One region of the Arthrobacter sp. I3 genome, then DNA from elsewhere that is predicted to be linked to it. Evidence: riboswitches for the same ligand, from Rfam matches in the RefSeq annotation. Region 1 holds a riboswitch; each other region holds the start of a gene.
The links. A riboswitch is a leader RNA that binds a small molecule or an ion and turns the genes downstream of it on or off. The one in region 1 is predicted to bind S-adenosylmethionine.
Positions count from the first base shown of each region.

Region 2: linked by a shared signal. The riboswitch ahead of Y706_RS26695 (methionine ABC transporter ATP-binding protein) and the one ahead of Y706_RS0103000 (DUF1737 domain-containing protein) in region 1 are both predicted to bind S-adenosylmethionine.
Region 3: linked by a shared signal. The riboswitch ahead of Y706_RS0122230 (bifunctional o-acetylhomoserine/o-acetylserine sulfhydrylase) and the one ahead of Y706_RS0103000 (DUF1737 domain-containing protein) in region 1 are both predicted to bind S-adenosylmethionine.

Region 1 covers NZ_KI914902.1:51,517-61,150, forward strand. Annotated here, with positions in the region: gene Y706_RS0102965 (glutamate--cysteine ligase 2) at 1-1,142, shown strand, start outside; gene Y706_RS0102970 (PIG-L deacetylase family protein) at 1,727-2,632, shown strand; gene Y706_RS23305 (ATP-grasp domain-containing protein) at 2,632-3,573, shown strand; gene Y706_RS0102980 (glycosyltransferase family 2 protein) at 3,560-4,855, shown strand; gene Y706_RS0102985 (hypothetical protein) at 4,897-5,943, shown strand; gene Y706_RS0102990 (O-succinylhomoserine sulfhydrylase) at 5,974-7,182, opposite strand; gene Y706_RS0102995 (rhodanese-like domain-containing protein) at 7,183-7,602, opposite strand; gene Y706_RS0103000 (DUF1737 domain-containing protein) at 7,599-7,907, opposite strand; SAM riboswitch class IV at 7,920-8,033, opposite strand; gene Y706_RS23310 (ATP-grasp domain-containing protein) at 8,352-9,305, shown strand; partial or broken gene Y706_RS23315 (aminotransferase class IV) at 9,312-9,634, opposite strand, start outside.
Region 2 covers NZ_KI914962.1:1,469-11,102, forward strand. Annotated here, with positions in the region: gene Y706_RS0120045 (O-acetylhomoserine aminocarboxypropyltransferase/cysteine synthase family protein) at 1-689, opposite strand, end outside; gene sfnG (dimethylsulfone monooxygenase SfnG) at 689-1,897, opposite strand; gene acs (acetate--CoA ligase) at 1,908-4,133, opposite strand; gene Y706_RS0120060 (CoA-binding protein) at 4,442-4,867, shown strand; SAM riboswitch class I at 4,965-5,055, shown strand; gene Y706_RS26695 (methionine ABC transporter ATP-binding protein) at 5,195-6,004, shown strand; gene Y706_RS0120070 (methionine ABC transporter permease) at 5,997-6,662, shown strand; gene Y706_RS0120075 (LLM class flavin-dependent oxidoreductase) at 6,709-8,151, shown strand; gene Y706_RS0120080 (MetQ/NlpA family ABC transporter substrate-binding protein) at 8,184-9,053, shown strand; gene Y706_RS0120085 (acyl-CoA dehydrogenase family protein) at 9,081-9,634, shown strand, end outside.
Region 3 covers NZ_KI914976.1:35,828-45,461, reverse strand. Annotated here, with positions in the region: gene tdh (L-threonine 3-dehydrogenase) at 49-1,095, shown strand; gene Y706_RS0122260 (glycine C-acetyltransferase) at 1,194-2,405, shown strand; gene Y706_RS0122255 (NAD(P)/FAD-dependent oxidoreductase) at 3,060-4,184, shown strand; gene Y706_RS0122250 (amidohydrolase family protein) at 4,196-5,428, shown strand; gene Y706_RS0122245 (histidine phosphatase family protein) at 5,435-6,115, opposite strand; gene Y706_RS0122240 (CPBP family intramembrane glutamic endopeptidase) at 6,216-6,983, shown strand; gene Y706_RS0122235 (VOC family protein) at 7,086-7,724, opposite strand; SAM riboswitch class IV at 7,894-8,009, shown strand; gene Y706_RS0122230 (bifunctional o-acetylhomoserine/o-acetylserine sulfhydrylase) at 8,071-9,387, shown strand; SAM riboswitch class IV at 9,575-9,634, shown strand, end outside.

The DNA of each region.
Region 1 (9,634 bases):
CCGAATCGGGGATGCTGCTTGCCCTCGCTGACCTCATGCTGCCGGGTCTGGTGCCGCCGCAGCAGGAAGCCGCCAGGGTTCTCCCGGCACAGAAACCGGTCCACGAAGGCGCCGACTTCAGCTACGAGCTCAAGCTCGAACAGATCGAGACCCAGACGCATCCGTGCCTGGAATACACGGAACTGCTCCGGCAGCTCAGGCGTGGCCGGTCCCTTGCGGACCAGGCGGCCCGGGCGCACGGCGGGCGCGTCGCGGCCCTCGCCACGTCGCCCCAAGGCTCAGCCACCCACCTGACCCCGAATCCGCGCTATATGACCATGCAGCAGCGCTTCGGGCTCACCGTCCGGAACCAGCTGACCTGCGGCCTCCACGTCCACACCTTTGTGGAGTCCCCGGAGGAGGGCGTGGCGGTAATGGACCGGATCCGTGACAAGCTGGCCGTGCTGATAGCACTCAGCGCGAATTCCCCCTACTGGAACGGGGCCGAGACCGGATTCGAAAGCTACCGCACCCAGGCCTGGAACCGGTGGCCGGGCTCGGGTCCCACGATGATCTTCGGCAGCCTGCCCGTCTACCGCCGCGTGGTCACCCGACTGGTCGAAAGCGGCGTCCTGATGGATGAGGGGATGGTCTATTTCGACGCACGGCTGGCCCGGCAGCATCCCACCGTGGAGATCCGGGTCGCGGATGTTTGCCTGCGGGCCGAGGATGCTGCCTTGATTGCCGTGCTGGTGCGCGCCCTCGTGGAGTCGGCCGCGCGGGAATGGAACGACGGCGTCGATCCCGCCCCGGTGCCCACGCTGCTGCTGCGGATGGCCGCCTGGCAGGCCAGCAATTGCGGACTGCGCGGGGAGCTCCTGGACTTCGGAACCTTCACCCCGGCCCCGGCCGCGGACGTGGTCAGGGCGCTCGTGGACTTCGTGGCCCCGGTGCTTGAGGAACAGGGCGAGCTGGAGCTGGCGCGCGAGGGCGTCGAACGGATTCTTGCAGAGGGCACTGGTTCCCAGCTGCAGCGCGGCCCGTTCCGGGCCGGCGGCCTGCCCGCCGTCGTCGAGCGGGCCATCGAACTGACCACCCAGGGGTCCGTCACCGAGGGGCCGGCAGACAATCGTTCGGCCCTGGGCCGGTTGCGCCCGGCCTGACCGGGAGCCCACAACAGCTGCGGGTGCGGGACGCCAAAAGAAAAAAGCCGAAGAGGCGCCGCATTTATTGCCGAATGCTGATAGGGAATCACGGTTGTTTAATGATTGCCGCCCAGCCCTTTTCAGTTAACCGTTCCCGGCAGGGCAGCACGCCCCCGTTCGCCTTGCGAAAGCCTGATCCGGGTAGTCGAAACAAGAAATATGAGTACTACCTGTGACCGCCATTAATTCCATTCACTGAGGTTCGGGTATTGCCTACTCGGGCGCCCTGATAGGCCACTCGCCTTTACTGGAAGAGCAAGTTCAAGGTTTTCAGAAGGTTTCCAGAAGGTCTCACAATGTCACGTAACACGCCGGGGGGCGGTTGTGCTGTGCCACATATGCGCTGGTCAACGTCCTGCAATGCTCGCACAGCCCGCAGCGGCTGCACCTTTCGCCGACGCGGCACCCTGCCAAGGGTGCCGCGAACCGATTCAGAAATGGCCCCTCTTACTTCCCAAAGCCGGGTTCGCTTATGCGCCCGGCCCTGAAGATCAAATCCGGCCCGGCACTGGGGTGCCGAACAACATAGGAATTGAATTCACATGGTCTCGATTTATGTCTTGCTCATCGTTTTCCTGATTACTTTTGTGGCCGCCGCCGCCCTTGGCCGGTCCTGGTTCCACCGCCGCCTGCGCCGTCCCGAACTGCTTCGCAGGATTTGCCTTCTTGCCGGCTCAACGCTGCTGGTGGCAAATCTGGCCAGCGTTTTCCTCGATGCGCCCGAGTTGTGGCGGACTGCCGACCTCACGCTCACCCTTGGCGGGCTCGCGTCCCTGGGCGTTGCTTTGACGGCCCTGCGCACCGGGGGAGCCCCGGCCCGCCAGCCGCGCAGAGTTCTGGCCATCGGCGCCCACCCCGACGACCTTGAACTTGCTTGCGGCGGTACCCTGGCGAAGTTCGTAGACTCCGGACACGAGGTGCAGGGGCTCGTCATGAGCGATGGCACCCGTGGAGGGGATCCCCTGGAACGCTCCCTCGACGCGCGGCGCGGCGCGGCGTTCATGGGCCTCACCGGAATGACCCACTACAACTTCACAGACACGGACCTGTTCCGGCACAGCCAGGAAATGGTGGGTGTCATTGAAGCCGCCATCGCCCGCTACAACCCGGACATCATCCTCACGCATTCCAACCACGACCAGCACCAGGACCATCAGGCCGTCCACATGGCGACGCTGCGGGCCGCCCGCCAGCACCACTCAATCCTCTGCTATGAAAGCCCGTCGGCAACGCGGGACTTCAGCCCGAGCGTCTTCATTGACATCGACGACTACCTTGACGCCAAGGTCCAGGCCGTGAGGATGCACAGCGACCAGCTCGCCAAGCCGTACATGACGCCCGAGCGGGTCCGCGGCATCGCCTCGTTCCGCGGCGGGCAGGCGCGGCGCCGGGTCGCCGAAGCCTACGAACCCGTCCGTCTCCTGAGCACGGAAATGGAAAAGCTGTGATGCCCCGCGTGCTGGTCACCGGCGCCGGAGGCCCCGCGGGCCGCGCCGTAGCGGCCCAGCTGAAGTCCCGTGGCGTTCCCGTCCTGGGCACGGACATCCGCGAACTGCCCGCCGGGGCCGGCCTTACCGTCGTCCCGGTGCCGCCGGCCTCGGACCCGGACATGGTCTCGGCTCTGCGCCGGCTTGTCGTCCAGGAGGGCATCAACCTGGTCATCCCCACGGTGAGTGAGGAACTCCCGCAGCTTGCCGGGTACCGTGCCGCCTTCGGGACCGACGTCCGGGTCATCATCGGCGATCCCGGTCCGGTGGCTCTGGCCAACGACAAGCTCTTCACGGCCTGGCAGCTGCAGACCGCCGGGGTCCCCGTGCCGAGATTCGGCGTGCCCAGGGACTTCGCCGATGCCGGTGCCGCCATGGCCGCGCTCGGCGGCCCCATAGTTCTCAAGCCGCGGGTCTCCCGCGGCGGACGCGGCGTGATGGTCATCGACGGCAGCAAGCAGGTGGACTGGCACCGCCTGCCGGAAGGCCTGATTGTCCAGGAATTCATCCCGGGCACCGAATACGGCCCGATGGTCTTCGGCACCCCGGCGCACAACGGGGCCGCGCCGTTCGTCGTCGTCGTGGAGAAGACCGAACTGGCGCAGGGCAGCGTGGGCAACGCCGTGAGCACCCGCCGCGCCGAAGCAGGCGAGGCCATGGACGTCGGAAATCTGGCGATGGGGGCCGTCCGCTCGCTGGGCCTCACGGGCCCGGTCGACGTCGACGTCCGCCGGCGTGCCGACGGGACCCCGGCGGTCCTTGAAGTGAACGCCCGGTTCGGCGCGAACAGCAGGCAGGCCCCGGAACTGCTCGACGCCGTGCTGGCGTCGTTTGCCCTTCCCTCCTTCAACCCGGCCTCCTTCCGGCAAAGCACAGGAGCGTACGCCCATGTCCTGGTTTAGTTCCGCCTCCGCATCAGCCGTCCCCGGCGCCGAATACCTCCTGCTCCTCATCGGCCTGCCGATTCTGGTGTTCGGGCTCGTGAAGCTGCTCGTGCTGCCGCTGTCCGTCTGGTTTGAACTCCGTGCGGGGCGCCGCCGCCGCCGCGCAACGCCCACCCTGCTGGATGAGCGGCCCAGCGTGTCGATCATTGTCCCGGCTTTCAACGAGGCGACCGTCATCGAAAACTGCGTCCGCTCCATTCAGCTCACCCTGTACGACCGGTACGAGGTGGTGCTCGTGGATGACGGCTCCACTGACAACACGGCCGGGCTGATGCGCGCGCTCGCCGCGACGGATCCACGGATCACGGTCCTGACCCAGGCCAATGCCGGCAAGGGGGCGGCCCTGAACCTGGGCATCCGCCACGCCACGGGTGAGGTCCTCATGTTTGTCGACGCTGACGGGATCTTCTCCCAGAACACCGTCAAGCGGATGCTCCAGGGTTTCACTGACCAGCGCACCGGGGCCGTGTGCGGCGACGACAGGCCGGTAAACCTGGACCGGGTCCAGACCCGGATGCTGGCCTTCATCAGCCATGTCGGCACCGGGATGGTCAGGCGCGCCCTGACCATGATCGGCTGCCTCCCGATCGTTTCCGGCAACATTGGGGCGTTCCCCCGCCGGATCCTGGAGGAGATCGGGCCGTTCCGCGAAGACACGGTAGGCGAGGACCTGGAACTCACCTGGCGGGTGCACAAGGCAGGCTACCGGGTGGTCTTCGCCCCGCGGGCGCTGGTCTATGCCGAGTCGCCGTCAACGGTCCGGGCGCTCTGGCGCCAGCGCGTCCGCTGGGCCCGCGGGCTGCTGCAGACCATGGGTGTGCACAAGCGCATGATCGGCAACCTCCGGCACGGACAGTTCGGCGCGTACCTGCTGTTCAACACCATCACCATGGTGGTGCTCCCGGTGCTCCAGATCCTGGTACTCGTGGATCTGGTCTTCCTCACGGCGCTGGGCCGCAGTCCGTTCGGCGCGGACGTCTGGGCGATCCTTGGCTGGGTGGGGCTGTTCATCACGTTGCTGCTCACGGTGTTTGCCCTGGCCATGAACAGGGCGTGGAAGGACCTGCGGCACGCCTGGGCACTCCCGCTCATCCCGCTCTATTCCGTGTTTACGAGCCTGACCATGGTCGCCGCGCTGGTGCAGGAACTCCGCGGCAAGGAGGCGCACTGGAACAAGCTGACGCGGACCGGGGTGGTCAGCGTCACCGCCCCGGCGGTGCGCCCGGACGTCAGCGTTTGAGGCGCGGACCGGCTGCCTTCCCTGCCCTTGTGCTCCTGTCGGTGCTGGCGCTTGCCGCCACTGGGTGCGGCGGCCCGCAGGGACCCACGGCGCCCGCCGCGGAGCGCACTGTCGGCGTCGGCTACGAAACTGTGGTCGACGCCGCCTCGACGCTGCCGGAACTGGCCAGACGGCTCGATGAGGTCAACGCCAACAGCGTCACCATCAGCGTGGGGCGGCTGGACTGGACGGCGTTCCCTTGGGACGCCCACCCCGAGGTGGAGGCCGTCCCGGGCCGCGACCACGTGGCCGAAGCGGTCAAGGCACTGGGGACCGGCGGTGATGGCCGGAAACGCAAGGTCACACTGACCATCGACCTGCTGATCCCCGGCTGGATCCGCACCAACCCGGGCCTGGCCGGCATCAACTTCGACGGCACCCGCTCCACGGAGTTCGCCAGCGTCAGCGCACTCACGACAGGACCCGTCGGGGAGCGGCTGGTCGACTTCGTGGCCGAGGTGACCAGGCGGTACCAGCCGGACGCCGTGGCCTTGACGGAACTGATGTTCGATAACAACACCTACGGCGGCGACGACCGTGACTCCTACCGGCTGGCCAGCGGCGGGACGGACTGGCCGCGGCTCGCGAACGGGGACATCGACGTCGAACACCCGAGCCTTGGGGCCTGGCGGTCGAAGGCGGTGGCAGCCATCGTGGCCAAGGCGGCGGCGGCCGCGCACGCGAACGGCGCCACGCTCGACATGGACGTCCGGGCGCCGTGGCACGATCCCGCCGCCGACCGGCCGGAGAGCGGCCATGACTATGGGCTGCTCGCCGCGGCCGCGGACCGGCTGGTCTTGTGGGACTACTTCGGGCTCAACGACGCCGCTCCGGCCTACTCCGCCGAGCTGGCCGCGGCCATGGCCAAGCGGTCCGGGAAGTTCGCCATGTCGGTCGGGATGTGGGCCAAGGACGGGCGCATCTCCGCCGCGGACCTGGCGGCCGGGCTGGGGGCGTCTGTCTCCGGCGGGGCGGCCGCCGTCGCTGTCACACCGTCCAGCATGCTCGACGACGACGCCTGGCGGGCGCTCAAGGCGGCCTGGGCCTGAGCGGCCATGGCCCCGGACCTGCTTAAGGGCCTAGACCTGCTTGAGCGCCTGGCCGAGGTCGCGGATCAGGTCCTCGACGTCCTCCAGCCCCACCGAAAGCCGGACCACGCCGTCGCTGAGGCCGATCGCCGCGCGGCCTTCCGGGCCCATCGCGCGGTGCGTGGTGGTGGCCGGGTGCGTGATGAGCGTCTTGGCATCGCCCAGGTTGTTGGAGATGTCGATGATCCGCAGCGCGTCCAGGAGTGCGAACGCGGCCTGCTTCGCCGTGCGGCCGGGGGAGGGCTGCAGTTCCAGGGTGAGCACGGTCCCGCCGGCCTTCATCTGCTGTACTGCGAGCGGGTACTGCGGGTGGGACGGCAGCAGCGGGTACTTTACCCAGCCGACCGCAGGCTGTCCCTCGAGCCATTCGGCGAGCCGCAGCGCGGAGGCCGAGGAATGGTTGACGCGCAGGGCCATCGTCTCCAGGCCCTTGGTGAGCACCCAGGCGTTGAACGCCGAAAGCGCCGGACCGGTGTGCCGCATGAGCTGCTTGACGGGCCCGTCGATGAATTCCTTGGTGCCCAGGATGGCCCCGCCCAGGACGCGGCCCTGGCCGTCGATGTGCTTGGTGCCGGAGTAGACCACCACGTCCGCGCCGAGGTCGCCGCAGCGCTGGAGCAACGGGGTGGCGAAGACGTTGTCAACCACCACCGTGGCGCCGGCCGCGTGCGCCAGTTTGCTCACGGCGGCGATGTCCACGATTTCCTGCATCGGGTTCGACGGCGACTCGAAGAACACCGCGGTGGTCGGCACGGACAGCGCGGATTGCCACTGCTCCAGGTCCGGACCGTCCACGAAGACCGTCTCGACACCCCAGCGCGGCAGGATTTCGTTGAGGATCACGAAGCACGAGCCAAACAGCGAGCGGGCCGCGACCACCCGGTCGCCGGCCGCCAGCAGCGCGCCCAGGGCGGTGAAGACGGCGGACATGCCGGACGCCGTCGCGAAACACGCCTCCGTTCCCTCGAGCAGCCGCAGCCGCTCCTGGAAGGTGGCGACGGAGGGGTTGCCGTAGCGGGAGTAGACGAAGCGCTCGTCCTCCCCGGTGAAGGCGCGCTCGGCGGCGGCCGCGGACTCGTAGACGAATCCTGAGTTGAGGAAGATCGGCTCGGTGGTTTCCTGGAAGCCGGTGCGGTCAAGGCCGCCACGGACAGCCTGGGTGTCGGCCGCCCAGCCGGCGGCGTCGGGATTGAAAGTCACTTAGATCTTTCCGAGGTTGGTGGGCAGGCCGCGGTTCTTCCAGCCATTGACGGTGCGTTCGCCAAAGCGGTCGGCCTCGCCTTCGAAGCCTTCAAGGACGTTGTACGAGGTGTAGCCGGCGGCCGTCGCGGCCGTCGCGGCGCCGATCGACCGGGCACCGGAACGGCAAAGGAACACCAGTTCGACGGCGGTGTCCGCCGGCGCCTGCTGCCTTAGCTGTTCCACGAAGTGCGGGTTCGGCGTGCCGCCGGCGAGGTTCCACTGGATGAAGAGCGGATCGTTGCGGCTCTCGCCCGCGGCCGCGGTGTCCGGGATGCCGATGTGGGCCCATTCGACCTCGGTCCGGACATCCACCAGGATGGCTCCGGCCTCCAGCTTGGCCCACGCCTCCTGCGGGCTGAGGTCTCCGGCGTAGCTCATGCGTGGCCCGCGAAGGCCCCGTCGGCGTCAAATTCGTCGGCGTCGAGCTCATCAACCGCATTGGCCACGGCGGCGTCCGCACTGGCAATCGCGGCCGGCAGGACCAGCGCCTGCGCCACGATCACGGTGCTTCCGTTGAAGCTGGCGGCGGGGCTTCCATGCAGCACGTAGCCCTCGGCCAGGGCGGCTGACACCCGCTCGCAAAAGGCGCGGTCATCCGCGCCGGTGAACAGCCGGTAGGCCAGCCTCTCCTCGCCGGGTGCTGAACCGGGTGTGGCTGTTGTGGGTATTGACGTCTCGGGCACGACGGATCTCCTCTTTCACGCTTGCAGCTCGAATTCTCGAATGCCGAGTATTCACCTGAGGCACCCCGCCGCGAAAGGGAGGGTTGCCGACCGGCCAGTCAGGGCTTGGCACCGGTTCTCATTACTCCCCAAAAACGTAACACCTGCGACGCCGGCCCGCACGGCCGCCGTCGTCATGTTCCGTAACCGGACCGCGGCCCGGGCGAGTAGTGGCGGGCTCCAGTTTCGGGTACAGCCCACTCGTGTCTGCCGGGACGTTTCGCCGTCTACTGGGGGGATTAGGTCCGACGAGTCGGCCGGAGCTGCAGGTGATTCGAGCAATGTGTGAATCGAGCAGTCCCGGAATCGACTCGTCTGTCCATCAACAAGCTGTCTGGGAATCGGTGGCTGGAACGGTCGGAGCCGCAGCCGCGGTCCGGCCGGTGACGGCGGAATGGAGCAATCGTGGGCCCGCGCATACTCGTTACCGGGATTACAAGCGCCGCCGGGCGGGCCGTCGCGGCCCAGCTCGAAGCCCGGGCCCTCCCGTACCTCGGCTCCGACGCCCGCGCCGACACCCGCCAGGCCGGGGAGGCTCCCGCCGCCGCGGTCAGGCTCCTGCCGGCGACGAACCCGGACATGGTCCTGGACCTGCGCCGGGTGGTGGACCGCGAAGCCATCAACGTCATCATTCCGACCCTCACCGTGGAGCTCCCGGTCCTGGCCGCGGCCCGCGCCGGATTCGCCCAGGACGTGCGGATCATCGTGGCCGACCCCGCCGCGGTGGCCCTCGCCAACGACCACCTGTTCACCACCTGGGCGCTGCAAGCCGCCGGCATCCCGGTGCCCCGGTTCGCGGTTCCGGGCGACCTCGCCGCCGCGCCGGCATCCCTCGCCGGCCTCAGCGGCCCCGTGGTGGTCAAGCCTCGGGTCTTCAAAGGCTCCCATGGTGTCCACCTGCTGGCCGGAACCGACTCCGTTAGCTGGAAGAACATGCCGGCGGGGCAACTGGTCCAGGAATTTATCCCGGGCGCCGACTATGTGTGCCTGGTGTTCGGCACCCCGGCACGCAACGCGATGGCGCCGGTGGCGGTGGTCCTCGAGAAGACCAGGACTCCGTATGGACGCGCCGGCAGCGACGAGGTCAGCCGCAGGGTGCCGGCGAACCAGGCCGGGGATGTGCGCAAGCTGGGCCTGGCCGCCGTCCGCACGCTCGGGCTGGCCGGACCGGTCCAGGTCCAGATCCGTCGCCGCACCGACGGAACGCCCGTGGTGCTGGGTGTCTGCGCGACCCTGGGGGAGAACAGCACCTGGGCCCCGGAAATGCTCGACGCCGTGCTCGCAACGTTCATGCTCCCGGCGTTCAACCCGGCCTCGTTCCGCCGGTGCCCGGCAGTGCCCGCGGACGCCCTGGGGTGAGCGTTGCTATTCGATGGTCGCGAAGAGGGCGTTGAGTTCGGCCGTGAGCTGGCGCCGGAGTTCCGGGGTGCCGATTTCCTGCCCGTCGATGTGGTTCACCGGGGCCAGGAGCCGGATGCTGGAGATCAGCCAGACCGCGTCGGCGTCCAGCAGGTCCTTCGGCTCCAGCGGGCCGTAGCCCAGCTCCCAGCCGGCGGCCTTGGCGGCGGTGAACAGGGCGCCCTGTGACGTGCCGGGCAGGATGCCGCTGTCCAGCTGGGGCGTGATGAGCCGCCGGATGGTGCGGACACCGCCGGCGCCGTCGTCCGAGGTTTCCAGGTGGGCCAGCA
Region 2 (9,634 bases), on a different contig from region 1:
CAGTCGAAGCGGCCGCTTTCGACGATCACGCCGCCGAGGGTGGTGCCGTGGCCGCCGAGGAATTTGGTGGCGGAGTGGATCACGATGTCCGCCCCGTGCTCGATCGGCCGCACGAGGTAGGGCGTGCTCAAGGTGGCGTCGACGACGAGCGGGACGCCGGCGTCGTGCGCCACCTTCGCGAGGGCCGCAAGGTCCTGGACCTCCGAGGACGGGTTGGCCACCACCTCCACGAAGATCGCCTTCGTGTTTTCCCGGACTGCGGCGGCGTAGTCCGCCGGGTCGGTGCCGGCGACGAATGTGGTGTCCACGCCGAAGCGGCGCAGCGTGACGTCCAGTTGGGTCACCGTGCCGCCGTAGAGCTGGGAGGCGGCCACGATGTGGTCCCCGGCCTGGGTCAGCGCGGCAAAGGTGATGAACTCCGCCGCCATGCCCGACGACGTCGCCACGGCGCCGATTCCGCCCTCCAGGGAGGCGATGCGCTCCTCGAACGCGGCCACGGTGGGGTTGCCGATCCGGGAATAGATGTTGCCGTATTTCTGCAGCGCGAAGAGGTTCGCGGCGTCCTGGGTGTCCTTGAACACGAAGGAGGTGGTCTGGTAGATCGGCACGGCGCGGGCGCCGTGCTCGGCGTCGGGGGTGCCGCCGGCGTGCAGCGCACGGGTGCGGAAACCGAACTTGCGGTCAGCCATTACGCGTTCACCAGCTTGCTGGTAGTGCCGGCGTTTGCCGCCGGGGTCCGGGACAGGTCCAGTTCGGTGCCGTTCTTCCGGGCCAGATCCGCCTCGAGCTCGCGGACGATCGGCAGGATGTCCTGGCCGAACGCGGCGACTTCCTCCTGGAAGTGCAGGTAGCCGGTCAGGAACAGGTTCACGCCGATCTTCTTGTACGCCACGATCCGCTCGGCGATCTGCTCCGGGGTGCCGATCAGCTGCGTCTTGAAGCCGTCGTTGTACTGGACCAGGTCCTCGAAGCTCGAGTCGGCCCACATGCCCTTGCCGTCCTTGGTGGACGCCCCGGCTTCCTGGACGGCGGCGCGGAACCCCTCCACGGCGGGCCTGTGCGCCTTCTCGACGATCTCGCGGAGTGTGTCGCGGGCTTCCTTCTCGGAATCCCGGGCGATCACGAAGCCGTTCAGGCCAAACTTGGGGGAGGGGAGCGCACCTTCCGTGCCGCGACCGGCGGCACCTGACGCCGCCACCACACCGGCGATGTTCTCCTTGAACCCCTCGAGGTCCTTGCCGTTGGAGAAGTACCAGTCAGCCGCCCGGCCGGCGGTGGCCTGCGCGGCCGTGGAATTGCCGCCGAAGAAGATCTCCGGGTGCGCCCGGCCCGGCACGTCCACCGGTGCCGGGTTCAGGGTGAAGTCGGTGATGTTGTAGTACTTGCCGGACTGGCTGTAGTCCTGCTCGGTCCAGAGCCCGCGGAGGACCTTGATGAATTCCTCGGTGCGGACGTAGCGCTCGTCGTGTTCGAGCCATTCGAGGCCGAAGTTGGTGAATTCGTCCTTGAGCCAGCCGGAGACGATGTTTACGGCGGCGCGGCCGTTGGAGATGTGGTCCGCGGTGATGATGTACTTCGCCAGCACGCCGGGGTGCCACATGCCCGGATGGACGGCGGAGATCACCTTGAGGCGCTCTGTGGCGGCCAGCAGCGCCAGGCTGAACGAGGTGGCCTCGTGCTGCTTGTCCGCGCCGTAGGAGGCGGCGTACCGGGTCTGGGTCAGGGCGTATTCGAAACCGGAGTTCTCCGCGATCCTGGCGAGCTTCTTGTTGTATTCGAAGTCCCAGCCGGTGCGCTGTTCGATGGTGGACACCACCAGGCCGCCGGAGACGTTGGGGACCCAGTAGGCGAACTTGAGCGGTTCGGAAAGACGGGCGACGTTGCTGATCTCAGTCATGGGTGTTCCTTTACTTCCGGGTGGGGCTTGCTGTTGCCAGGAATTCCGTGGCGCGGTCGCGCAGCACATCCTGGATGCCCGCGATGGATGGTTCGTTCTGCAGCGAGGTGGTGTCGCCGAGCGTTGTGCCTTCGAACAGCTGGGTCAGCAGCCGGCGCATGATCTTGCCGCTGCGGGTTTTCGGCACGTCGGGAACGACGACGACGTCCCGCGGCTTGGCGATCGGCCCGATCTGCTTCGCGACGTGCGCCTTCAGGACACCCTGGATGTCGGGGGTGGCCGCCGAATCCTTCAGCACCACGAACGCGACGATCGCGTGGCCGGTCTTTGGGTCCGCGACCGGGCAGACGCCGGCCTCCACCACGTCCGGGTGGGTGACGAGCGCCGATTCGACCTCGATGGTGGAGAGCAGGTGTCCGGAGACGTTGAGGGTGTCGTCCACCCGCCCGAGGATCCAGATGTCGCCGTCGTCGTCATACTTGGCGCCGTCACCGGCGAGGAACCAGCCCTGCTTGGCGTATTGGCGCCAGTACGAATCGAAGTAGCGGCGCGGGTTGCCCCAGACCGTCCGGGCGATCGCCGGGCCGGGGGAGTCCACCACGATGAAACCCTGGACGCCGGGCGGCACCGTATTGCCGGCGTCGTCCACGATGCGCGTGCTGACGCCGGGCAGCGGGCGGGCCGCGCAGCCGGGCTTGAACGCGGCGTCCGTCGGTGCCGGGGAGAGGATGGTGGCGCCGGTTTCGGACTGCCACCACGTGTCCACCACGGGGGCGGTGCCGGCGCCGATATTGGTCCGGAACCAGCGCCAGGCCTCGGGGTTGATGGCCTCGCCCACCGTGCCGAGGAGACGGATGGAGGAGAGGTCGTACGTGTCCGGGACGCCGTCCGGGAACCAGCCCATGAGGGAGCGGACCAGAGTGGGCGCGGTGTAATACTGCGTGACCCCGTACCGTTCGATGATCTCAAAGTGCCGGCCCGGGTGCGGGGTGTTGGGCGTGCCCTCGAAGATGACCTGCGTGGCGCCGTTGGAGAGCGGGCCGTAGAGCTCGTAGGTGTGCGCGGTGACCCAGGCGAGATCGGCCGTGCACCAGTGCACGTCCTTCTCCCGCAGCGCGGGGTCGGGGTTGCTGAACAGGTGCTCGAAGCTCCATGACGCCTGTGTGAGGTAGCCGCCGGAGGTGTGGACCAGGCCCTTGGGCTTGCCGGTGGTGCCGGAGGTGTACATGATGAACAGCGGCGTCTCGGCGTCGAACGCCTCGGCTTCGTGAGTCTCGGAGGCCCGCCCGACGGCGTCGTGCCACCACACGTCGCGGCCGGCGGTCATCGGGACGGTGTCCAGCTCGTCCGCGGGAGTGGTCCGGTTGACCACCAGGACGTGTTCGATGGCGTTGTCGCCGGCGACGGCGGCGTCCGCGTTGTCCTTGACCGGCACGGCGGTGCCGCGGCGGAACTGGCCGTCGGTGGTGACCAGGAGCTTGGCGCCGGTGTCCTCCACCCGGAACTTCAGGGCCTCGGCGGAGAATCCGCCGAAGACCAGGGAATGGATGGCGCCGATCCGGGCCACTGCGAGGGTGATGATCACGGTTTCGGGGATGACGGGGAGGTAGATGACCACCCGGTCGCCCTTGGTGATGCCGAGGTCCAGGAGGGCATTGGCGGCTTTGGAGACCTCGCGCTGGAGTTCGGCGTAGGTGACGGCGCGGCGGTCGCCGGGTTCGCCCTCAAAGTGCAGGGCCACCTTGTCTCCGCGCCCCGCCGCCACGTGGCGGTCGACGCAGTTGTAGGCGACATTGAGCCTGCCCCCTTCGAACCAGGTGATCTGCGGTCCGAGGCCGGCCTCGACGTCGGCCGGGACCCGGCGGTGCGCGGTGTGCCAGGGCTTGGCGTGCTCCGTTGCGCCGCCGGGCAGGTCCGCCCAGTCGAGGCGGAGAGCCTGGGTTTCCCAGAACGCAACCGTCTCTGCTTGGACAGTTCCCGCGGTCGCGGCGGCGCCGTGCCGGGGAGGGTGGTTTCCGGAGGTGGTGCTGCGGTGACGCGCCGGCCCGTCGGCGGGGACGCCGTGCACTGCGCCGTCCGTGGGCTCGTTCAGGGACCATCCCGAAGAGCCGCGAGAGGAGCCGGGCGCGTCACGCAGCCCTGCTTCGTTCGCCGTCGCGTCCGAAGTGGTTTGTGGGAATGCCTCGGACGCAGTCCGGGCAAAGGTGGGCAGGGCGGAAGAATTCTCAGGGGTCATTGCTGCACTCCATCGGTCCTGGCAGTAGCACCCCTTGGCTGCTCCGGCGCCCTCGAATATCACCGAAGGAGGGCGGAGCGGTTGCGTGGGAATGGTCGTCTCACGTCACCGGGGGGTTGCTGCGGCGTCATCGATCCAGGTCTCTCGGCCGCTCGGGATGGTCACTACCTACTAGAACTTCAGATGCACGATTCCGCAAAATCGGCGTGCGGGAGCGCCGTAATATTCGTTCACCCGGCATGCGTCCGGCCTAAATCATTCATTTATTCGACAATTGCCCGGAAAGGTCGCAGGAGTAAGGTTGATGCATGGCCCATGTTAACGATCCGGCAGTCATTGACCGCCTCATGCGAACCAAAGGCACGTGGGCGGTGGTCGGCCTCACCACCAACGAATGGCGCTCGGCGTATGAGGTTTCCCTCTATGTCCGGGACCGGATGGGCATGGAAATCATCCCGGTCAACCTGCCCGGAGACGACGTCCACGGCGAGAAGGGGTACCGCTCCCTGACTGACATTCCGGCGGAGAAGCACCCGATCGACGTCGTGGACTGCTTCGTCAACTCCCACAGGGTGGGCGCCGTCATAGACGAGGCCATCGCGGTAGGCGCCAAGGCCGTCTGGCTGCAGCTGGGCGTCTTCGATGACGCCGCGACGGACCGCGCGAAGGCCGCCGGGCTGGACGTCGTCGTGAACGCGTGCCCTGCCCGCGAAGGCTGGCGCGTGGGCATCTGACGGCCCGGGAATGACGATCAACAGATCGGGAAGAGTCGGTTACAAAATGTGACCGGCTTTTTCCGTATCCGGCCTCCTGCCGTGTGAGATGGACTCGTAACCATCCCGAGCGGCTGAGAGATCTGGCTCCGTGACGCCGCAGCAACCCCCTCCTTTGAGGACGGTGCTACCGCCAGGACCGATGGAGAACCACTGTGGTCTGAGGCTCCCCGGCTTCGCTCAGCGCTGCCCGGAAGCCAGGACCCGGGGCTTTCCTCGGGCGAGCCCGGAGGAAATCATGAACACGCAGACAGCGGCAGCGCCGCGGCCCCGAGCAGGTGGGGGCCTGTGATCGAGATCCAGAACGTCAGCACGTCATTCGCTTCGGCCGCGGGACCTTTTACGGCCGTCGATGACGTCAGCCTGCACATCAGGCGGGGCACCATCCAAGGCATCATCGGGTTCTCCGGCGCCGGCAAATCCACGCTGCTGCGCAACATCAACCTGCTCGAGCGCCCCACGTCGGGCCGCGTCCTGGTGGACGGCGTGGACCTGGTGACCCTGTCCGACGCAGAGCTCCGGACCAAGCGGCATGACATCGGCATGATTTTCCAGCACTTCAATCTCCTCAACAACCTCACAGCCCAGGAAAATGTGGAGCTGTCCCTGAAGTTCGCCGGCGTCGGGAAGGCGGAACGCCGGCGGCGGGCCGCCGAAACCCTGGAAATCGTGGACCTCGCCGACAAAGCGGGAACGTATCCGGCCAAACTCTCCGGGGGCCAGAAACAGCGGGTGGCGATCGCCCGCGCCCTCGCCACCGGGCCCAAAGTGCTGCTCTGCGACGAGCCGACGTCGGCCGTGGATCCCCGGACGACGTCATCGGTCCTGCAGTACCTGGCCGACGTCAACGCCGAATTCGGCATCACAATCGTGGTGGTCACCCACGAGATGAATGTCATCAAGGCCATCGCGGACAACGTCGCGGTCATGGAAGAAGGCCGGGTGGTGGAGCAGTTCGACCTCGCCGAACTCCAACGCCCCGGTTTCCACCCGGCGACGTCGATCGGCCGCTACCTGGTCTCCGATGAGATCCAGCTGGACCGCTCCGGGAGGGGCACCCACACCACAGCCGCGTCGGAGGGCCTGATCAATGTTTGACCGCATCCTGGAAGTCCTGCCCGAAATCGGCGTCGCCATGGGGCAGACCCTCACCATGCTGCTGGTGGCCATCCCGCTGGCGGTGCTGCTCGGGACACCGCTGGGTGTCCTGCTCTACACCATCGGTCCCAACGGGCTCAAGCACAGGCCAAAGCTGCACCGGGTCCTGGACGGGCTGGTCAACCTGCTCCGCTCGTTCCCGTTCCTGATCCTGCTGATCGCAATCATTCCCGTGACCAGGTTCATTGTCGGCACGACCATCGGTACGGCCGCCGTCATTGTCCCGCTGACCCTCAACGCCATTCCGTATTTCGCCCGCTTCGTGGAACAGAACCTGAGCCAGCTCGGCGGCGGAGTGGTCGAAGCGGCACGGTCCATGGGCGCCAGCCGGTCCCAGATCGTCCGGGACGTCCTGATTGTGGAGGCGAAGCCCGGACTCGTCAGCTCCATCACCATCATGACCGTCAGCTTCATCTCCTACTCGGCGATGGCCGGCCTGGTGGGCGGCGGCGGAATCGGCGACTTCGCCATCCGGTACGGCTATTACCGCTACGAGACACCGCTCATGATCACCGCCATAGTCCTGATGATCCTGCTGGTCACCATCGTTCAGCTGGGCGGATCCTATGTTGCCCGGCGCCTGGACAAGCGCCTCTGAGCGCCGGCAGCACCCTCGTCCCACCTCCCACAGCGGAAAGCACCCCATGACTTCAACACCCAGTACCCGTTTCGACGGACCCCGCCCCCGCCTGCTGATCAGCGCCTTCGTGATGAACACGTCCAGCCACATCATGGGCGGCCAGTGGCGGCGCCGGGAAGCCCAGCAGCACCGGTTCAACGAACTCCAGCTCTGGATCGACCTGGCCCGCCAGCTCGAAGACGCCAAGTTTGACGCGATCTTCTTCGCCGACGTCGTCGGTCTCTACGGCGACTACGACGGCGGGTGGGCATCGCTGCTGAAAAAGGGCCTGCAGGTGCCGTCCAACGACCCCCTCATCCTGCTCTCCGCGCTCGCCACCGGAACGCGGGAGATCGGACTGGCCGCGACGTCGTCGGTGATTCAGAGCCACCCGTTCCAGTTCGCCCGGCAGATGTCCACGCTGGACCACATCAGCGACGGCCGGGTGGCCTGGAACATCGTCACCAGCGTGCTGGAAAACGCGCACCGGAACTTCAACGCCACCGAGCTGACCAAGCATGACGAACGCTACGACTGGGCGGACGAATACGTCGAGGCCGCCTACAAATTGTGGGAAGGGTCCTGGGAAGACGACGCGCTGCTCCGGGACAAGGAGACCGGAGTCCACGCGAACCCGGAGAAAGTCAGCAAGATCTACCACCGCGGACCCCGGTACTCGATCGACGGACCCCACCTCGCGGCCCCTTCGCCGCAACGCACCCCGGTGCTTTTCCAGGCCGGGAGCTCCGGCCGCGGCCAGCAGTTCTGCGCCGCCAACGCCGAGGCCACCTTCACCCTTGCGCCGAGCACCGAGGTGGCCGCGAAGTACACCGCGGCCGTCCGGGAACAGGCCGTTGCCGCCGGCCGCCATCCGGATGACGTGAAGTTCCTCCAGGGCATGCACTTCGTGGTGGGCGGCACGGAAGCCGAGGCGCACCGCAAGGCCGATGAGCTCGAGGACAGCCTGGACATTGAGGCCCTGCTGGCCCACGTGGGCGGCGGGTTCGGCGTCGACCTCGGCGGCCTGCCGCTGGACACCCCGCTCGGGGACCTTGAAACGGAAGGCAGCCAGGGACATCTCACGGCCATCCGCGCCTCCGTCCGAGGCGGCAACCCCACCCTCCGCGACATTGCGCTCTACCGCAGCCGGGCCAACCGGGTGGTGGGAACGCCGGACCAGATTGCCGACCGTCTCGAGCGGTGGCAGGACGCCGGAATCGACGGCATCAACATCATCAACCACACCATCCCCGGCTCCTACACCGACTTCATCGACGGTGTGCTGCCGGAACTGCGCAGCCGCGGCCTCGCCCAGACCGGCTACGCGCCGGGAACCCTGCGCGAGAAGCTCTTCGGCGCCGGGCCGCGGCTCAACGGACGCCACCCCGCCGCGGCCTTCCGGGGAGCCTTCACCGAATTCTCCGCGGCGGCCGAAAACCAGCCCGCCAGCGTTACCGCCCAGTCATAGCTCAGCGCGAACCACCACAAAGGACCAAGACCATGCAGCGTAGAAATTTCCTCAAATATGCCCTCGCCGGCGCCGGTGCGGTCTCCGCCGCGGCACTGACCGGCTGCGGCCTCACCAACCCCGGCGGTGCCGGCGCCAGCGGCGGCAAGACGATCAAGATTATCGTCACCGAGTCTGCCCCGTACCAGGAACCGACCAAGCTGGCCCAGAACCTGCTCGCGGCCCAGGGCTGGACCCTGGAGCCCACGTACGTCACGGACATCATCCAGCCCAACCTGGCCGTGGCCAACGGCGAATTCGACGCCAACTTCTTCCAGCACAACGCCTACCTGAAACAGTTCAACCAGGACAAGGGCCTGGAGAACGTGGGACTGTTCTACGTCTACAGCGCCCCGGGCGGCATCTGGTCTGACAAGTACAAGTCCCTGAACGAGCTCCCGGACGGCGCCAAGATCGGCATTCCGGTGGACCCGGCGAACAACGGCCGTGCCCTGTTCATGCTGCGCGACGCCGGCCTGCTGGAGCTGTCCGACGCCACCGTGATCCACACCTCGCAAAAGAACATCACGGCCAACCCGAAGAAGCTGCAGTTCGTGGAAGTGGACCAGCAGTCCCTCGCCAAGACCCTTCCCGATGTCGACGCCGGCTTCCTGGTCGCCCGGATGGCCGCCGATGCCGGGCACAGCAAGGACGACGCACTGGCCTTCGAAACGGATGCGGACCAGGTCCCGTTCCGGATCGTGGTTGCCGGGCGGAAGGATTTTGCCGGGTCGGAGAAGGCCGCGGCCCTCAAGGCCGCCTTCCAGTCCCCGGAGGTCAAAGCCTGGTTTGCCAGCTACCAGAAGGGCATCCTGCCCACCCCCTGGGACCAGGACCCCGCCGCCGACGCCGCCAAGCTCTAGCCCGGCCAACAGCAACCAAGGGAACGCATGTCCTACACAGCAGAGACCACAGCCCCCGCAGCACCATCGGCCGCAGCACCATCAGCACCGTCGGCCGAAGCCGCCTACGCCGAGGCACCGTCGGCCGAAGCCGCCTCGGCCGAAGCCGCCTACGAGACCCTGGCCCAGCGTTTCCGGCCCGTCTTTGCCCGGATCGCGGAGGGCGCGCTGGCCCGCGAGCAGGACCGGGTCCTGCCCTTCGAACAGGTCCGCTGGCTGAACGAGGAGGGCTTCGGCCGGCTGCGGGTGCCCACGGAACACGGCGGCGACGGCATCGGCTTCGAGCACTTCTTCCGGCTGCTCATCGAACTCGCCGAGGCGGATTCCTCCGTGGCCCACCTCTACCGCTCGCACTTCGCGTTCGTGGAAACCGTCGGCCTGGAATCCGAGGACTTCCGGAACCGCTGGTACCCGAAAGTGGTGGCCGGCGAGATCTTTGGAAACGCCGCCACGGAGAAATCCGGCAATGTCCTCGGCACCACCGGAACCAAGCTGACGCGCCACGGCGGGGACTGGCTCTTGAACGGCAGGAAGTACTACAC
Region 3 (9,634 bases), on a different contig from region 1:
GAACAGAACGCGCGGAGCAGGACCCCAAAAGCACAGTTAGGAAGGCCCATGAAGGCTCTCTACAAAGCCGGCGCCCACGCAGGATTCGAGCTCGTCGACCGTCCCGAGCCGAAGAGCGGCCCCGGGGACGTCAAGATCCGCGTCATGACCACCGGCATCTGCGGTACGGACCTGCACATCCAGGCCTGGGACGCCTGGGCGCAGGGCATCATCAACGCCCCCCTGATCGCCGGCCACGAGTTCTACGGCGAGGTCGTGGAGACCGGCGAGGACGTCCTGGACGTCAAGGTGGGGGACAGGGTCTCCGGCGAAGGCCACATCGTCTGCGGAATCTGCCGCAACTGCCGCGCCGGCCGCCGGCAGATGTGCATCAACACCGTCAGCGTCGGCGTCCAGCGCGACGGCGCCTTCGCCGAGTACGTGGTGATCCCCGAGACCAACGTCTGGGTCCACCAGGACCCCTCCGTCACCCCGGAACTCGGCGCCATCTTCGACCCCTTCGGCAACGCCGTCCACACCGCCCTGAGCTTCCCGCTGGTCGGCGAGGACGTGCTGATCACCGGCGCCGGACCCATCGGCCTGATGGCGATCGCCGTCGCCCGGCACGCGGGCGCACGCAAGATCGCGATCACCGACGTCTCCGCGCCCCGGCTGGAACTGGCCCGCAGGCTCGGCGTCGACCTCGCGATCGATGTCTCGAAGATGCGGGTCAAGGACGCGCAGCGCGAACTTGGCATGCGCGAAGGCTTCGACATCGGCATGGAAATGTCGGGACACCCCACCGCGCTGCCTGAGATGATCGACAACATGAACCATGGCGGCCGGATCGCGATGCTGGGACTGCCCAGCCAGTCCATCGACATCAACTGGGGCAAGGTGGTCACGCACATGCTGACCATGAAGGGCATCTACGGTCGCGAAATGTTCGAGACCTGGTACGCGATGAGCGCCATGCTCTCCTCCAACCCTGCCCTGCACGCAAATATCTCGGCCGTGGTCACGGACACGCTGCCGGCCACCGACTGGGAAAAGGGTTTCGAGGTGGCCCGCGCCGGCGTCGGCGGCAAGGTGGTCCTCGACTGGACCGTTTTCTAGGCCCCTTTCCCTGACCGCTCGCTACCGGGCCCCTGCCATACACCGCCTTCCACGCACAGCATTCCGCCCCCGCATCCAACCAGCCGAGGAGCCAACCCATGTATTCAGCCATCAAGGACCAGCTGCAGCACGAACTCGATGAGATCCGCAGCGCCGGTCTGTTCAAGACCGAGCGGCATATCGACTCGCCGCAGGCCAACCGCATCAAGGCCGGGCAGATCGGCGAGTCCGGCGCCGACGTGCTGAACTTCTGCGCCAACAACTACCTGGGCCTCGCCGACCACCCGGACATCATCGCCGCGGCGAAGACCGCCATGGACGAGCGCGGCTTCGGCATGGCCAGCGTCCGCTTCATCTGCGGCACCCAGGACCTGCACCTGGCACTGGAAAAGCGCGTCTCGGCGTTCCTCGGCACCGAGGACACCATCCTGTTCTCCAGCTGCTTCGACGCCAACGGCGGCGTATTCGAGTCCCTCTTCGGCCCGGAAGACGCAGTCATCTCGGACGCCCTGAACCACGCGTCCATCATTGACGGCATCCGGCTCTGCAAGGCCCAGCGCTTCCGCTACGCCAACCAGGACATGGCGGACCTCGAATCGAAGCTGATCGAGGCCACCACGCAGGAGAACCCGGCCCGCCGCAAGATCATCGTCACGGACGGCGTCTTCTCGATGGACGGCTTCCTGGCCCCGCTTGAGGCGATCTGCGACCTCGCCGACAAGTACGACGCCCTGGTCATGGTGGACGATTCCCACGCAGTGGGCTTCATGGGCGCCACCGGTGCCGGCACGCCGGAACACGCCGGCGTCTCGGACCGCGTGGACATCTACACCGGCACCTTCGGCAAGGCCCTCGGCGGCGCCTCCGGCGGCTACGTCTCGGGCCGCGGCGAGGTCGTGGCGATGCTCCGCCAGAAGGCCCGCCCCTACCTGTTCTCCAACTCGCTGGCCCCGGCGATCGTCGCGGCCACGCTCAAGGCCCTGGACCTCGTGGAAAACTCCGGCGAACTGCGCGGCAAGCTCTTCGCCAACGCTGAACTCTTCCGCAACCGCATGAGCGAGGAAGGCTTCGACCTGCTCTCCGGCGAGCACGCCATTGTCCCGGTAATGTTCGGCGACGCCGTCATGGCGGCCAAGGTGGCCGACGCCATGCTCCACAACGGCGTCTTCGTCACGGCGTTCAGCTACCCGGTGGTGCCCAAGGGCGCCGCCCGGATCCGCGTCCAGCTCTCCGCCGCGCACAGCGCCGACGACGTCGAAGCCTGCGTCCAGGCGTTCGTGCGCAGCCGCGCAGCAGTGGCAGCAGCCTAGAGCGCCTGATCGCCGAGGCCGGGCCCCCGCATTCAGCACGGGTCCGGCCCGGCCCCAGGAGCCAGGCCCTGCCCGTTCATCCAGGCTTCCTCCACGTGCTGGTCCGCGGGACATGTCCAGCTCCGGCAGCGAGGACTGGACATAATGCCACTATGTCCAATGGCCGCGACCAACGAAGGGCATGTCCCGGGCCGGCCCGCAGCAACGAGGGACATGTCCAGCTTCGGCAGCGAGGGCTGGACATAATGCCACTATGTCCAACGGCCATGACCAACGAGGGGCATGTCCCGGGCCGGCCCGCCGCAACAGGGGACATGTCCAGCCGTGCGGACCAAGGAAGAGCATGTCCCGGGTCTGCCGCCGCAACGAGGGACATGTCCAGCCGTGCGGACCAAGGAAGGGCATGTCCCGGGGCGGCGTGCACAATTTATCCAAGCAACCAGGATTTCAAGAAAGTTGCCGCCAAACTCGGAATCGTGGAGACGGCATATGCCGAGAACGCCGTGAGTCACTGGACATTTCAACGCCCGGGGATCCAACAATGGCGCTGGTGATGACTGTGGGACCCGATTGACGCCGCTCGCCCGGGGCGCAGGTTGAGGCAAACGCCGGCTACCGGCGCGGCCTGACCCGACAATCTGCAAGGATGGGACCATGTCAGCTCATTACGATGTCGTAATTGTCGGCGGCGGAATCGCCGGCCTGTCCCTTGCCTCCGCCTTGGCCGGGCACTGCAGTGTGGCCCTGATCGAAGCCGAGCAGACCCTGGCGTACCACACCTCGGCCCGCTCGGCCCGGCAACTGATTCCCAGCTACGGCCCGCCTGTGGTCCAGGAGCTCACCGTCCGGACGCTCGACCTCATCGCGGCCCGGGACGCCGAACGTCCGGAACCGGTGCTCACCCCGCGCAGTTTCATGCTGATCGGGGACGACGCCACCGTCCGGGCGGAGGCAAGCGGACACATGCACCGGATCACCCACGCCGAGGCACTGGACCTGTGCCCGGCCCTGGTCCCGGATTCGTTCAGCGCCGCCGGGCTGGACACCGGATCCTTCGCCTGCAACGCCCCCGTGCTGCTCGAGGAGCACCGGCGGCTCGCCGTGGCCGGCGGCGTGGACATCATTACCGGCGCCAGGGTACATTCCGCCCAGCGCCTGGGCACCGGCTGGGAACTGGGCGCCGGGCAGGAAGGCTTCCAGTCCGCCGTCGTGGTCAACGCCGCCGGTGCGTGGGCCGACGAGCTCGCCGTCCTCAGCGGCGTCGAGAAGCTCGGCCTGCAGCCGTACCGGCGCACCGCGGCGATCGTCGACGTCGAGAATCCGCTCCCGGAAGCCTGCCCGATGGTGGCGGCGGCCGATGACAGCTTCTACTTCCGGCCCGACAACGGCCAGGTCCTGATCTCGCCCGCCGAACACGTGCCGAGCGGGCCCGAGGACGCCCGGCCCTATCCCGGCGACGTCGAACGGGTCATCGTCCGGCTCAACGAGATCACGACGCTCGGGATCCGGAACGTCCGCACCGCCTGGACGGGGCTGCGGACGGAGGCGGCCGACGGCGTCCCGGTGGTGGGGTTCGACGCCGAGGCCACCGGATTCTTCTGGCTCGCCGGCCAGGGCGGGTACGGATTCCAGACCTCATCCGGCGTCGCGGAACTGGCCGCCGGGCTGATCCTCGCCGGCCAAGGCTCCGCCCCGGCCCCGAACCCGGCGCGGGACGCCAGTCCGGCATCCCGGACAGCGGAGGCACTGGCCGCGACCCGCTGGTCCATCCGGCGCTGAAGAATGGATCTATGAGTACCCTCATCACCAATATCGCCGAACTGATGACCCAGGACGCGGAACACCGCGTCCTCCGCGACGCGGCGGTGGTAATCGAGTGGGAGCGGATTTCCTGGCTCGGGCCCGTGGCCGACGCCCCGGCCGCGGACGAACGGGTGGATGCCGGTGGCCGGGCGCTCCTCCCGGGCTGGGTCGACTCCCACACGCACCTGATCTTCGCGGGGGACCGCACTGCCGAGTTCGAGGCCCGGATGGCGGGGGAAAGCTACAGCGCCGGCGGGATCGCCGTGACTACCGGCGCCACCCGGAGCACGAGCGACTTCGACCTGACCCGGTTGGCGATGGGCCGCGTCGCGGAGGCCGTGTCGCAGGGCACCACCTACCTGGAGACCAAAACCGGCTACGGCCTGGACCTCGAGAACGAGGCCCGCAGCGCCCGCATCGCCTCCACGGTGGCGGACGAGGTGACCTACCTGGGGGCGCACCTTGTGCCCGCCGGAATGGACGCGGAGGAATACACGGAGCTCGTCTGCGGGCCGATGCTCACCGCAGTCCGGCCCTACGTCCGCTGGGCCGACGTCTTTTGCGAGCAGGGCGCGTTCAACGAGGACCAGTCCCGCCGGGTGCTGCTGGCCTGCAAGGCCGCCGGGCTGGGGCTGCGCGTCCACGGCAACCAGCTCGGCGAGGGCCCCGGAGTCAGGCTGGCGGTCGAAGTCGGCGCCGCCAGCGTGGACCACGTGAACTACCTTTCGGCCTCGGATGTCGATGCCCTTGCCGGCAGCTGGTCCGGCTGGGACGCCGCCGGCGGCAGCGGCACGTCTGGATCCGGGCAGCGCGGCACGGTTGCCACGTGCCTTCCGGCCTGCGATCTTTCCACCCGGCAGCCGCTGGCCCCCGGCCGGGAACTGCTCGACGCCGGTGTGCAGCTGGCGCTGGCCTCCAACTGCAACCCCGGCACGTCCTACACCAGCTCCATGGCGTTCTGCGTCACCACCGCCGTGCTGCAGATGCGGCTCAGCGTCCATGAGGCGGTGCGCGCCGCGACCTACGGCGGCGCCCTGGCCCTGGGGCGGGAGTCCGGGAACGACGTCGACGGCGAACGCGCGGTGGGCTCGATCGCCGTCGGGCACCGCGCGGACCTGCACCTGCTCAACGCCCCTTCCGCCACGCACCTGGCCTACCGGCCCGGCATCCCCCTGACGCACGCGGTGTGGCGGGCCGGCGTAGCGCAGCCGGTCCGCTGACGTGCCCTAGAACATCATGGGCGGTGCATCGAGGACGGTCTCGTCCACGCGCCTCTTCTCCCACTGCGTGAAGGGCTTGTCGAGCTCGTACTTGCCGTGCGAGGTGCGCAGCAGGGTGCGGACCTCGGCGTTCTCGGGGTTGTTCAGGGACTCGAAATATTCCACCGACCAGTGGAACCAGCGCATGCAGAACAGCCGCATGGTCAATCCGTGCGTCACGAACAGCGCGTTCGGGGCATAGCCGGGCCGGGACCAGTGCCGGTGCAGGGTTTCCATGAAGGAAGAAATCCTGTCATACACATCGGAACCGGACTCGCCCTCGCGGAAGCGGTAGAAGAAGTGCCCGTAGGCGTTGCGGAGCTCCTTCTGGTCCTCTATGTCGCCGGCGATCTGAAAGTTGGCCCAGTCCTGTTCGCGCAGGCGCGGTTCCTCGATCACCCGCTCCACGAGCGGGCCGAGATTCAGCGCCTCGAGGGTCTGGTAGGCCCGCAGGTAGGGGGAGACGTAGACGCACACCGGGCGGCCGTCCAGCTGGCGCCGGACCTCCTCCCCGGCCGCGGTGGCCTGCTCCAGGCCCAGTGCGGTCAACGGGATCCGGTAGTCCGGAACACGGTTGTAGATCGAGGTGTCGGCATTGGCGGCAGACTGGCCGTGCCGGATCATGATGATTTTCCGGGGCGCACTCATAATCCCCTAGCATAGGGCTCCCAAAAAGCCGCGGGTGCCGCCGCGGCCCGCACCACCCGGGCACCAGCAAACTATCGGCAAGTGCAGGCAAGATAGAACCATGTTGGTTCCCTCCCGCCGTCGGCTGCGGTTCGAAGTGTTGATTGTCCTGGGGTTGTCGCTCGGGCAGTCCGCGATCTACTCCCTGGTGCAGTTGCTGGACAAGATGACCACGGCGCCGCTGGCCCAGGGGACATCCACCCTGAACCGCTCACAGAGCGCACGCGAATACTTCGACCTCACCTACCAGTTGCTGGACATCATCTTCGCCCTGGTCCCGGTGGCCCTCGTGATCTATTTCCTCACCGAGCACTGGCCGGCCGGTGAGCGCGGAACCTCGGCGTTCCGAAGGATCGGCTTCGACTTCGCCCGGCCCGGCAAGGACCTCCTGCAGGGGCTCGGACTAGCTGCGCTCATCGGCATTCCGTCCCTGGGGCTCTACGCCGCCGGCCGGGCGCTGGGGATCACGACGGCGATCATCCCCAGCGCCCTGGACGCCTACTGGTGGACCGTGCCGGTGCTGGTCCTGTCCGCGATCAGGCACGCGGTGGTCGAGGAAGTGATTGTAGTGGCGTACCTGCTGGACCGGCTCGGGAAACTGGGCTGGAGCGTGCCGGCGGCCATCGCCGCCAGCGCCCTGCTCCGCGGCAGCTATCACCTGTACCAGGGGTTCGGGCCGTTCATCGGCAACGCGGTGATGGGCGTGGTCTTCGCGCTGGTCTACATCCGGACCAAACGGGTGATGCCGCTGGTGATCGCCCACGCCATCCTGGACACTGTGGCGTTCGTGGGGTTCAGCCTGTTCGGCAAGGCCGTGGGCCTGGGCTGAGTTGCTTTTAGGAGCAGGCCTTAAATGATCTCGGCCGCCGTCTCCTAGGTGACATCGTTGGCACCTAAGAGATGGCGGCCGAAGCGTGGGGCAGGTGGAACGTTAGATCGTGACCGCTCCGGAGGCGGTCTCGAAGGTGACAGAGAGGATGCCGGGAGTACCGTGCGGCGCGATCCAGTTCACGGCGACGTCTTCCAGCGGCTTTTCAACCGGTTCGCCCAGCCACTCCGTGACGCGTGCGGCCGAACCGGCAATGGTCAGTGCGGACATCTTGACATCGCTCGCGTAGGCGTTGGACGGGTGCAACTCCGGGTCGCCCTCCCACTTGAGCATGTACGGCACCTGGGGGTCGGCGATGAGCCCCAGGATGCCGATCTGCTTCCAGACCAGTTCGCGGCCGTCGGGAAACTTCCGGTTGCCGTTGACGGCGGCACGGCCGAGCCGCTCCTCGAACGGGGCCAGGTCGTCAACCTCGACGCACCAGCCCATCCAGCCGCCGCCGGCCTCGGAGCGTGCCCGGACGGCCTGGCCGAACGGGGCCTTGTCGGAGGCCGGGTGGTTCAGGACCTCCACGACTTCCAGGTACTTGTGTCCCGCGAGCGGGATAATCATGTTGCGTGTCCCGAAACGGGGGTGCACTCCACCCTTCACGGCTTCAACGCCGAGGGCAGACGCAATACGTTCAGTGGTGGCTGCCAAGCCATCGTGTTCACAGGCGTAAGAGACGTGATCCATGCGCATGCCATCATCTTGGCACTTTGTGATGGACCTCTCAGCTTAGGCTCCCCTAACCGTCATGGGACGTCCTGGGGCACGGAACGCGGCGCCCCGGATGCTCCGTCACGGCGGCCGTCTTCATCTTCGTCACAAAGCTATCCATGGCTCCGCCGCCATTCCTACACTGAAGCCAGGTCATGAGTGCCAGCGCACAGCCCCGGCTTGCTGGCCGGCAACCCTCGTATCGCGGTGGGGTGCCCCGGGTGAAGACCTGGCCGTCCGGCGCCCGCCGGAGGGCAAGCGCGGCGCCTGTTCCGGTTCGGGCCGAAAGCCCCGGCCGGTGCTGTGCCCAGTGACTCGAGGAGCACCAATGTCCAACGCCTGGTCCTTTGAAACCCGCCAGATCCACGCCGGCCAGGAGCCGGACAGCGCCACCGGCGCGCGTTCCCTGCCCATCTACCAGACGACGTCGTTCGTGTTCCCCAGCGCCGAAAGCGCCGCGAACCGCTTCGCGCTCGCCGAGCTCGCGCCCATCTACACCCGGATCGGCAACCCGACCCAGGACGCCGTTGAACAGCGCGTCGCCAGCCTGGAAGGAGGCCTCGCGGCGCTGCTGCTCAGCTCCGGCCAGGCCGCCGAGACGTTCGCCATCCTCAACATCGCCGAGGCCGGGGACCACGTGGTGGCCAGCCCCAGCCTCTACGGCGGAACCTACAACCTGCTCGCGCACACGCTGAAGAAGTTCGGCATCTCCGTGACCTTCGTGGCGGACCCGGACAACCTGGACCAGTGGCGGGACGCCGTCCAGCCCAACACCAAGCTGTTCTTCGGCGAAGTGGTCTCCAACCCCCGCCAGGACGTCCTGGACATCGAGGGCGTCTCCCGCGTGGCGCACGAGGCCGGCGTGCCGCTGGTGGTCGACAACACGCTCTCCACCCCCTACCTGATCCGGCCGATCGAGTGGGGCGCGGACATCGTGGTCCATTCGGCCACCAAGTACCTCGGCGGGCACGGCGCCGCAATCGCCGGCGTGATCGTGGACTCCGGCAACTTCGACTTCGGGAAAGACCCGGAGCGGTTCCCCGGCTTCAACACCCCGGACCCCACCTACAACGGCCTGGTTTACGCCCGCGACCTCGGAGCCGACGGCGCGCTGGGCGCGAACCTCTCCTACATCCTCAAGGCCCGGGTCCAGCTCCTGCGCGACCTCGGCTCCGCGGTGTCCCCGTTCAACGCCTTCCTCATCGCCCAGGGCATCGAAACGCTGAGCCTGCGCGTCGAGCGCCACGTGGCCAACGCCACGAAGGTGGCGCAATGGCTGGAGGGGCGGGACGACGTCGAATCGGTCGCCTACGCCGGGCTGCCGTCCAGCCCCTGGTACGAGCGCGGCCGCAAGTACGGGCCCAAGGGGACAGGCGCCGTCGTGGCGTTCAACATCGCCGGGGGAGCGGAGGCCGGCAAGCGGTTCGTCGATGCCCTCGAACTGCACTCGCACGTCGCGAACATCGGCGATGTCCGGTCGCTGGTGATCCATCCGGCGTCGACCACCCACAGCCAGCTCTCGCCCGAACAGCAGGTGATCGCCGGGGTGAATCCCGGGCTGGTGCGGCTTTCGGTGGGACTGGAGCATATTGACGACATCCTGGCGGACCTCGACGCCGGATTCCGCGCGGCCAAGACCGCCTAGACGGAAGCCCACGCGGAATTTCCCCACCTTTGCTGGCATGACGCCGCGAATCGCCGGCACTTCGGCGCGACCCGCCGGTCACGGCTGTCAAAGGTGGGGAAACTGCGGTGCTGACGGGTCCGGCTGTCACATGGAAGTCATAATCTTCGTGATTTCCGCACCCTGTTTCGTAGACTCGTACCAGGTCATGAGTGCCAGCGACAGCCCCGGCTTGCTGGCCGGCAACCCTCCTTTTGCGGCGGGGTGC